One region of the Gordonia alkaliphila genome, then DNA from elsewhere that is predicted to be linked to it. Evidence: predicted binding sites of a transcription regulator. Region 1 holds the regulator's gene; the other holds the start of a gene.
What was found. Region 1 encodes LexA, which represses DNA repair genes until DNA is damaged. Its sites were predicted from a motif close to CGAACANNTGTTCG; they were not measured.
Positions count from the first base shown of each region.

Region 1 (4,754 bases):
CGGTCGCGGCCGTTCCGGCGGCCGCCGATTTCCCCGCCGCCTGGCAGCAGGGCCCGACCCGACTGGAACTGCGCTATCACTTCGCCCCCGGCGCACCCGACGACGGCGTCACCGTGCTGATCCCGCGTCCCCTGCTCGAGCACGTCCACGCGGGCGGCTTCGACTGGTTGGTCCCGGGGCTGCGCAGCGAGTTGGTCACCGCGCTGATCCGGTCCCTGCCCAAGGGATTGCGCAAGTCCCTCTCGCCGGCCCAGCAGTACGCCGATCTGGTCCTCAGCAAGATCACACCGCGCTCCGAGCACCTGCTGCCCGCCCTCGCGCGAGAACTCGGCGAGATCGCTCGCATCAGCCTGTCCCCCAGCGACTTTCGCACCGACGACCTGCCGGCCCACCTGCGCATCCATTTCGCGGTCACCGACGCCGGCGGCGCGATCATCGGCCGCGCCGACCGCTTGGAACCGCTGCGCGCCGAGTTCGGCCGTGCACCCGCCCCCGCTGCGGCCGCACCGGTGTACCGAGACTGGAAGCCGGACGGCATCGGCACCCTCGCGGAGCGCCGCGACGACGTGGTGGCCGGCCAACCCGTCGTCACCTACCCCACCCTGGCGCCCGTCGGCGACGGCGTCCGAGTGAGTGAGGCGACGTCGGCGAGCGCTCGCGACGCGGGCATCGCCGCCGGCGTCGCCCACCTGTTGGCGCAGGCGATCACCCCGTTGAACAAGAAGGTCGCCAACGGTCTGCCACCGGCCGAGCGCCTCGCGCTGAGCCAGAATCCGTACGCCGACCCGCAGCAGCTGTTCGCCGACTGCACACGTCGCGCCATCGCCGACACCCTAGCCAAGGAACCGGACGTGGCGTCGCTTCGCACCCCGGAACAGTTCGCCGCGCTGCGCGAGCGTCTGTCACCGGTGATCCGCGCCGCCGCACCGGAGTACTTCATGCACGCCGCCCGCGCCCTGGCCGCGCTCGGCCCCACCGCCCGCGCCGTCGACGCGCACAGCGGCAGCGCCGCGGCCGACGACGTTGCCGAGCAGACCGCGCACCTGATCTTCGACGGCTTCGTCGGCGAGACTCCGCTGGCGCACCTGCTCCATCTACCGCGCTACCTGTCGGCGGCCCAGGCCCGACTGAACGCGCTCCCCGGCTCCGCCGCCCGCGACAACGCCGGCCTCGACACGGTGGACCGGGTCATCGCGCACTGGAACCGACGACTCGCGGCGCTTCCTGCGCACCGGCACGACGCCCTCAACGACCTGGTTCACTGGCAGTTGGAGGAACTGCGGGTCAGCTTGTTCGCGCAGCAGCTGGGGACCTCGGGACCGATCTCGGAGAAGCGGGTGATGAAGGCCATCGAGTCCTTCGAGTGAGGCGGGCCTTCGAGTGAGGCTGATCCGCACGCAGCGGCGGTGGGTCAGCCGACCGGTTCGCGGCGCGAATCCTTGCGCAGATCGTCGATCTCGCGCTGAAAGTCGTCGGCGGATTCGAAGGACCGATAAACCGACGCGAACCGCAGGTAGGCCACCTCGTCGAGGTCCCGCAGCGGCCCGAGGATCGCCAGGCCGACCTCGTGGCTGGGGATCTCGGCCGATCCCGAGGCGCGGACGGTGTTCTCCACCGCGGCCGCCAGCTGCGCCAGCGAATCCTCGGTGACCGATCGGCCCTGGCACGCCCGGCGCACACCCTTCATCACCTTTTCCCGGTTGAAGGGCTCGGTGACGCCGTTGCGCTTGACCACCGCCAGCACCGCCGACTCGACGGTGGTGAACCGGCGACTGCATTCCGAGCACGACCGGCGGCGTCGAATCGACGCTCCGTCGTCGGAGGCGCGCGAATCAACCACTCGGGTGTCGTCGTTCTTGCAGAACGGGCATCGCATGCCCCCAGCGTACTCGGCGCCATCGCGGCCTCAGCGGTAGGCGGGCACCACGAGCGCCTGACCGGGGCGCAGTCCGCTGGCGTCGAGACCGTTCAGGTCGCGCACCGTGGCGATCACCGACGCCGCGGAGCGATCCGGAGCGATCCGCTCGGCCAACGACGACAGCGACTCACCGCTGCGCACGTGGACCACCTCGGTCTGGGCCGGCACGCCGCTGACGGCCTTCTCGTAGTCCTCACCGACCATGCCGAGCACGACGACCACGGCGGCCAGCGCGGCACCGAGGAGCACGCCGGCCGCCCAGCGACGACGCACCGCCGTCGAACGATCCACGGTGTTCGAACGGGCACGGGCCGCCCGAGCGGCGCTCGTGGTCGGCGACGCAGTGCGCTCGGCGCGCCGCGCCGGACGCGTTCGAACGCTCGGTGCCGGGCACACCGGGGTGGCGGCGGCGACCGCGCGCGGACGTCGGCCGGTGGCCCGGCAGGTGGTCTGAATCAGGGGAACGTCGCAGGTCATCGTGGTGGACTGCGGCAGCGTCGAGGCGGACGCGGGGCGGCGGGTCAGCAGCTCGGTCATCGTGGAACTCCCATCGTTCGTACGTTCGATGAACTCTTGTTCGATAGTTAACACCACGCCTCGGACATCCGCTACGACACGTCGAACAATTGTTTGATTTCTGTGACCTACTCGACTAAATTGGAGGGCGACCCCGATCGAAAGGAAGTTCGATGAACGACGGACCGCACACGTCGAACGTGGACCCGCTGTTGTCGACGGCCACCCTGGAGGCCTCACTGACGCAGCGTCAGCGCGAAGTTCTCGAGTACATCCGCTCCTCGGTGCGCGAACGCGGCTATCCGCCGAGCATTCGCGAGATCGGTGAGGCCGTCGGCCTCGCCTCCACCTCGTCGGTGGCGCACCAGCTGCGCACGCTCGAGCGCCGCGGGCTGCTCAAGCGCGATCCGCACCGTCCGCGCGCGGTGAATGTCCGCGACGAGCAGCGCACCCCGCCCCCGGCCGCCGATCAGGCGGATCCGAACGTCCCCGCACCGGCCTACGTCCCGGTGCTCGGCCGGATCGCGGCCGGCGGCCCGATCCTCGCCGAGGAAGCGGTCGAGGACGTCTTCCCGCTGCCCAAGGAACTGGTCGGCGAGGGCTCCCTGTTCCTGCTGCGCGTAGTCGGCGAGTCGATGATCGACGCGGCGATCTGCGACGGCGACTGGGTGGTGGTGCGTCAGCAGAACGTGGCCGACAACGGCGACATCGTCGCCGCCATGATCGACGGCGAGGCCACCGTGAAGACGTTCAAGCGGATCGACGGACACGTGTGGCTGCTGCCGCACAACGAGCACTTCGAGCCCATCCCGGGCGACGACGCCGCGATCCTCGGCAAGGTCGTCACCGTGATGCGGCGCCTCTGACGCCGGTTCAGCCCAATACCGCCCGGGCCGCAGCCCGGCCGTCGACGGGACTGTCGGCGGCCACTGCGGCCTGAGCGGCGGCGGCGCACTGGTCCAGCGTCACGGTCGCGAGCTTGCGACCCACCGGCGCGGCGGCGGCGGGCGCGCACGACAGCGAGCTGACGCCCAGCCCCACCAGAACGCAGGCCAACAGCGGGTCGGCGGCCGCCTCGCCGCAGACCCCCACCGGCTTGTCGGCTGCTCGGCCTGCCGCCCCGACCCGTTCCACCAGCGCCAGGACGGCCGGCTGCCACGGGTCGGTCAGCGCCGCCAATTCGGCGGACATCCGGTCGGCGGCCATCGTGTACTGCGTCAGATCGTTGGTGCCGATGGACACGAAGTCCACTTCGGCCAGGATCTTCTCGGCCTGCACCGCCGCCGACGGCACCTCGATCATCACCCCCGGAGTCAACCCGCGCTCGCGCACCTGCGCCGCGAACTCGCGGGCCTCCGCCACCGTCGCGACCATCGGGGCCATCACCCACGGCACCGCGCCGGCGCCGTCCGCGGCCGCCGCGATCGCATCGAGTTGGTGCTCACGGATCTCCGGGTGCGTCGCCACGATGCGGTTGCCGCGCACCCCCATAGCCGGATTGTCCTCGTGGGGATGGTTCACGAAACGCAGCGGCTTGTCCGATCCGGCGTCGAGGGTGCGGATCACCACCTTGTCGCCGTCGAAGGCGTCGATGACTTCGCGGTAGAGGCTCTGCTGCTGCGCCACCGAGGGCTCGTCGGGGCGCTCCAGGAAGGCCAGCTCGGTACGGAACAGTCCGACCCCGGCCAGAATGCCGAGATCGGCGGCGCTGCGCGCGGAGACACCGTCGGCCACGTTCCCCAGAATCGCCACGGCGTGCCCGTCGGCCGTGCGGCCGGGTCCGCGCCACTGCGCCACTTCGGCCGCCAACTGCTGTGCCGCCTCGACCGCCGCGGCGATCTGCTCCGCATCCGGGTCGACGCCCACCACGCCCCGTTCGCCGTCGACGAAGACCATGGCTCCCGTATCGACCCGATTCAGGTCGGCGACGGCCACGACGCACGGAATGCCGAGTTGCCGGGCGATGATCGCCGTGTGGCTCGACGGCCCGCCCAAGCGGGTGGCCAGGGCCACCACCAGCTTCGGATCCAGGCCGGCGGTGTCGGCCGGGGCCAGATCGTCGGCCAGCAGGACCGACGGCTGCTCGGGCAGTGGGATGCCCGGCTCCGGTAGGCCGAGAACCTCGGCGACCACCCGGTTGCGGATGTCGGCGAGGTCGGTGACGCGTTCGGCCATCAGCCCGCCGAGTTTGGCGAACATGTCGGAGATCGTGTCGATCGCCCGCACGGTGGCCGCGGCGGCCGGCGTGCCCTTCTCGATCAGTCCGGTGGCGGTGGCGATCCACGCGCGGTCCTTGGCCAGGGCGGCGGTCGCCGCCAGC
Region 1 is NZ_BAABIE010000002.1:231,831-236,584, forward strand. Features, by position in the region: gene hrpA (ATP-dependent RNA helicase HrpA) at 1-1,367, shown strand, start outside; gene nrdR (transcriptional regulator NrdR) at 1,412-1,876, opposite strand; gene ABD989_RS02985 (LysM peptidoglycan-binding domain-containing protein) at 1,907-2,455, opposite strand; gene lexA (transcriptional repressor LexA) at 2,608-3,300, shown strand; gene ABD989_RS02995 (phosphoenolpyruvate--protein phosphotransferase) at 3,308-4,754, opposite strand, start outside.

Region 2 (4,754 bases), on a different contig from region 1:
CGACGCTGCTACTCGAGGCCGTGAAGCATTGGGCGCAGGCCGGGCGGACCGCGCTGTATGTGACCGGCGAGGAATCGGCCGGACAGGTACGACTGCGCGCCGAGCGCACCGACGCCGTCCACGAGAACATCTATCTGGCGGCCGAGACCGATCTGGCCACCATCCTGGGGCACGTGGAGCAGGTGCGTCCCACGCTGCTGATCGTCGACTCGGTGCAGACCGTGGTCGCGACCGGCACCGACGGGGTGTCCGGCGGTGTCACGCAGATCCGCGCCTCCACCACCGCGCTGGTGTCGCTGGCCAAGAACTCCGGCGTCGCGGTGATCCTGGTGGGTCACGTGACCAAGGACGGCAACGTCGCCGGACCCAGGTCGTTGGAGCATCTGGTCGACGTCGTGCTGTCGTTCGAGGGCGACCGCCATTCCTCGCTGCGGCTGATCCGCGGCATCAAGAACCGCTTCGGCGCCTCCGACGAGGTGGGTTGCTTCGAGCAGCGCGCCGACGGCATTCACGAGGTGGCCGATCCGTCCGGGATCTTCGTGCACCAGCACGGCGGGGCCGTGGCCGGGAGCGTGAACCTGGTGGCGATGGACGGCCGTCGTGCGATGGTCGGCGAGATTCAGGCGCTGCTGCACAAGACGCAGGCCAACATGCCGCGGCGGGCGGCGTCCGGGCTCGACGCGGCGCGCATGTCGATGATGTTGGCCGTCGCCGCCAAGCACTCCAATATGGCGACCTACGACCAGGAGGTCTACGTCTCCACCGTGGGCGGCATGAAGGTGACCGAGCCGGCCGCCGATCTGGCGATCTTCCTGGCGCTCAAGTCGTCGTTCACCGACAAGCCGATCCCGCACGGGACCGTGGCGATCGGCGAGGTGGGCCTGACCGGCGAGATCCGCCGGGTGTCGTCCACCGCGCGACGCGTCGCCGAGGCCAAGCGCCTGGGCTTCACCCACGCGGTGATCCCGAGCGGGACCGACGAGGAGATGCCGAGCGGGATCCGGATCAGCAAGGTGTCAGACCTGAGCGAAGCCCACCGCGCCGCCACCCGCACCTACACCGACGCCCCCTTCTGATCCCGCCCCCTGAGCTTGTCGAAGGGTCCTAGAACGGCGGTTCGCTCTCCGGATCCAACACCAGCCGCATCGCCGCCCGACCGGCTTCACGCGCGTCGACCTGCTTCTTGGTGAGCTTCGCTTCCTCCGCCAGCCGACGATCCCGATTCGCGTTCCGCTCCGCCCGCCGCCGCGCATGCTTGGCTTCGGTCCGCGTCAGGCCGCCCGCTCGCTGCACACTGTCGTCCGCGACGCTGCCCGTCGTCGTCCCGATCGCCGACCCCTCAGCCAGCTGGTGCCGGCACCGCAGCTGCGCCAGCCGCGGCATCAGCCACTGGTTCGGCGCAAGAGCCTCGACGGTCTGGCCGCCCGGAGTGGTGACGGCCGAGTGATACCGGCCGTCGGCGTCGATCCAGAGCTCGTCGACGAAGCCTTCCAGATTGGTTTTCATCAGATGATGGAAGCGGCACTTGGGAAGTAGATTGCAAATGCAAGTAGGGCCGCCGCGGTCCGGGCAGATGTTGTCGAACTCGGCCACATGGTCCAGATCGCAGGCGAAAGCCGCCCGTTCACACCCCGGAATGGAGCACGTTCCCCACAGGAACCGGGCGAGGAGATCGACGAGCAGATTCGGCCGATACGGATCGCTCGGCAACGCCGTTCTCGCGATCAGGAACCGCGGCTTCAACGCCGATCCGGGCTCGGATTCGCTTGCGGCAGTGCCATTCTCACGATTTTCCGAATGAGGGTGTGCGTCATCGGCCCGGCACTCGTCCGGGCTGTCGGGGCGGGGTCCTTTTCGATGGACCGCCGCCTCGTCGAGGTCGTCGCCGATCTGCGCGGCGGCAGGATCGGGTTCGAGGAGATCGTCGAGGCGGTGTTCGTGAATCACCGCATTGTCGCGCTCGGCGATCTGCCGCACGTGATCACCCGAAATGGGCCCGTACCCGTCGAGATACCCGCACTCATCGCCACCCGCGAGGGTCGCGGCGTCGCACAGGACATGCACCACGATCCGCGCCGCCCGAGCATCGAGCTGCGGCTCAGCGATCTGCGCGGTGCAACCGTCGCTCTCGCACAGGCAGGTGAACGGCTTGCGCTGCAGCAAGGCGATCGCCGCGTCCGAACGGGCCTGGGCTTTGGTCCGCGGATCGTCGTCGCAACGGCCGGCAATCACGGCATCGAGCATCTGCCAGACCAGCCGCACGTCCTCGGCGGTGGCCGTGACCGACAGTTGGGCCATCCCCGCTTCCAGGGTCGACATGCTCGCACTGCGGCCGGACTTGGCGCCCTCTCGCTCGCGGCGTTCGGCATCCGGATCGTGGACAGCCACATAGCGTCGCGCGAGGGCGGTGGTCTTGGTCAACGACAGTGACGTCAGGCCGCCGCCCGCGCCGCGAATCTCGATGGCCAGGAGCCGGTCGATCTCGGCGATGATCTTCTCGTCGAAGACCAGCGCGGTGGCCATGGCGATCTTGTGGAAGCGGTCGTGGTCGATCAGGCCGGATCGCATGGTGTCGTACACCTTCGGCAGCCGATCGCGCGCGCAGAGAGCGTCACTCAGCAGGCGATGCGCGGCGTAGTTGGTGGTCCGCATGCTCAGCTGCAGTTCCAGCGCGGTCTGCACTTCCAGATCCAACAGGGAGTGCTGCGTCGCCACCGGGTTCGGACTCTGGGCGAGGAGCCGGTCGAACATCGACATCGCGTACTGGAACTGCAGCCATTCGAGTTGGCACCGCCGGAGCGAAGTCCCGCCGATCGCGGTGCCGAGCTCGGCGGTCGACAGCTTCTTGAGTTCCTCGCCGGCAGCGGGCAGGCCGAAGTCAGCGCCGATTCCCGCAGCCGCGGTCGCCTTCGCCATGCCCTCACCTCCCCAAGCGAGTCAGTGCACCTAGTCGATCAGGTGTACTACCTACACGTTACGCCGATCTACCTACTAGAACAAGCGTTCGGAGCCGAATATTTCAAAGTTTTTCAGAAAATTTTCCGATCCTCTGACCTGCACAAACACCCCGCCCATGGGCTCAGGGGGCGAGGTAAGTGGCGAGTTTGGCGACGCAGGCGTCTTTCGCGGTGGGCAGCCCCAAGAACGACAGTTCGCTCGAAGCAGCCAACCACGGACCGTTCCGCTCCGGGTCCGGCACCACCGGGTCCACCGACGGGTACGCCAGCATGCCGCGCGGGGCGTCGAACGTCGTCGCATAGGCGTGCAATTGGTACAGGTCCTCGCGGTCCACCCCGCGTCGGCCGCCGAGCCGCTTGTACTTGGCGTCGATCACCGCGGCCACCGGGTCTTCCCCCACCAGCACGTCGGGGTACAGCTTGCCGAGCGTGCGCGTCGGGTCCACCGACGACCGCGCGAGGTGACCGGACACGTGCTCGGTGGTGCCGTGCCGCACCGGCAGTTCGGTGGCGAGCCCGACGCAGTGCAGCACGAACATCTCCCACAGCTCGGCCACGTCGATCAGGACGCCGTGCGTGGAGTCGTCGGAGGCGTCGACGCGGAGGGGGTCGTCGTTCACGATGCGCCACGACAGTTCCGCCGCCCGCCGCCACTTAACGGTGATCGGGCTGTAGCGAGCGGTCCGGATCTCGTGCAGGGTGGGCGACGTCGGTCGCGCCCCGACGGCCTGCCGCAGCACCGCCATCTGGTCGTGCAGGCGGGCGCCGCGCCAGCGGTCGCCGGCGAGCCGTTGGTCGAAGTACCGGTCGGCCAGGATCACCGCGCGGGCCGGGGCGTTGTCGTAGCTGCGGACCACCCGCGTCGACACCACGTCCCGGTGCCCCGCCGCCCGTCGTCGGCCGGTCGCCGACACGTCGAGTCGCCCGCGCACCGCGAGTCCGTGGCTGGTGACCTTCACGCCCGTCCGCGGCAGCGCATGCTGGCCGGCGGTGAGGACGGACGCCCGCCACAGCGCGGCGAGCAACTGCGTCACCACCGTGCCCGTCTCGCTCGACGACGACGCCGCCCGCGGGAGCACCTGCACTTTGAGGATCGTGCTGATCCATTCGATCACCGTGTCGATACCCAGGCGCGGACGGATCTCCAGCGTCCGGCCGTCATGGCGGATCTCCCCGATGTACCGACCCGCGCGCCAGCCGTCGACGTCGCGGGTCAGAATCGGCTCGATCGTCGGCTCGTGGTCGCCCTGCAGCTGCGCGTTCAGCACGAAGCCCTCCGGGGAGAGTTCGGCGATCTCGGCCAGCCAGTCGTGCTCGTCGCCGACCGGACGACGCTCCCAGTACCGCTCGGAGGTGAGGTCGTCGATCACGAACCGGTCCGATGAAAGGTCCTGCGGCGCAACCTTTCCCGCGCGCTGAGCCATGGTCAGCCGGCCGGAGCTGCCAGCAGCAGTTCCCGGAGTTCAGCGAGCTCCTCGGACCGTCGATCAGAGCCGGCCAGATACTGCTCCAGCACCGGCTGAATCGACAAGGCCCACAACGACTTCAGCGGCGCCAACGGCTGCTTCTTCCCATCCCACAGGTACTTTCCGCCGCCGCGGCCGTGTCGTCGTCCGCGCCACTCGCGCCCCACGAAGTACGGCAGGTCGGCGAAGACCGCCGCGCCGAGTTCGTACTCCGGCCCCAGCTCGGCCATGCCACGGATCCGCGCGTTCAATCGGGTGACGCACGAGGCGACGTCGGCCAGTTGCGGCTCCGCGCGGTCCCACGCGACGGGCACCGACTGCTCACTCCACT
Region 2 is NZ_BAABIE010000004.1:133,023-137,776, forward strand. Features, by position in the region: gene radA (DNA repair protein RadA) at 1-1,076, shown strand, start outside; gene ABD989_RS06175 (HNH endonuclease signature motif containing protein) at 1,105-2,916, opposite strand; gene ABD989_RS06180 (5-methylcytosine restriction system specificity protein McrC) at 3,080-4,327, opposite strand; gene ABD989_RS06185 (McrB family protein) at 4,384-4,754, opposite strand, start outside.
Region 2: the regulator LexA is predicted to act here: its motif matches at 2,994-3,007, upstream of ABD989_RS06175 (HNH endonuclease signature motif containing protein).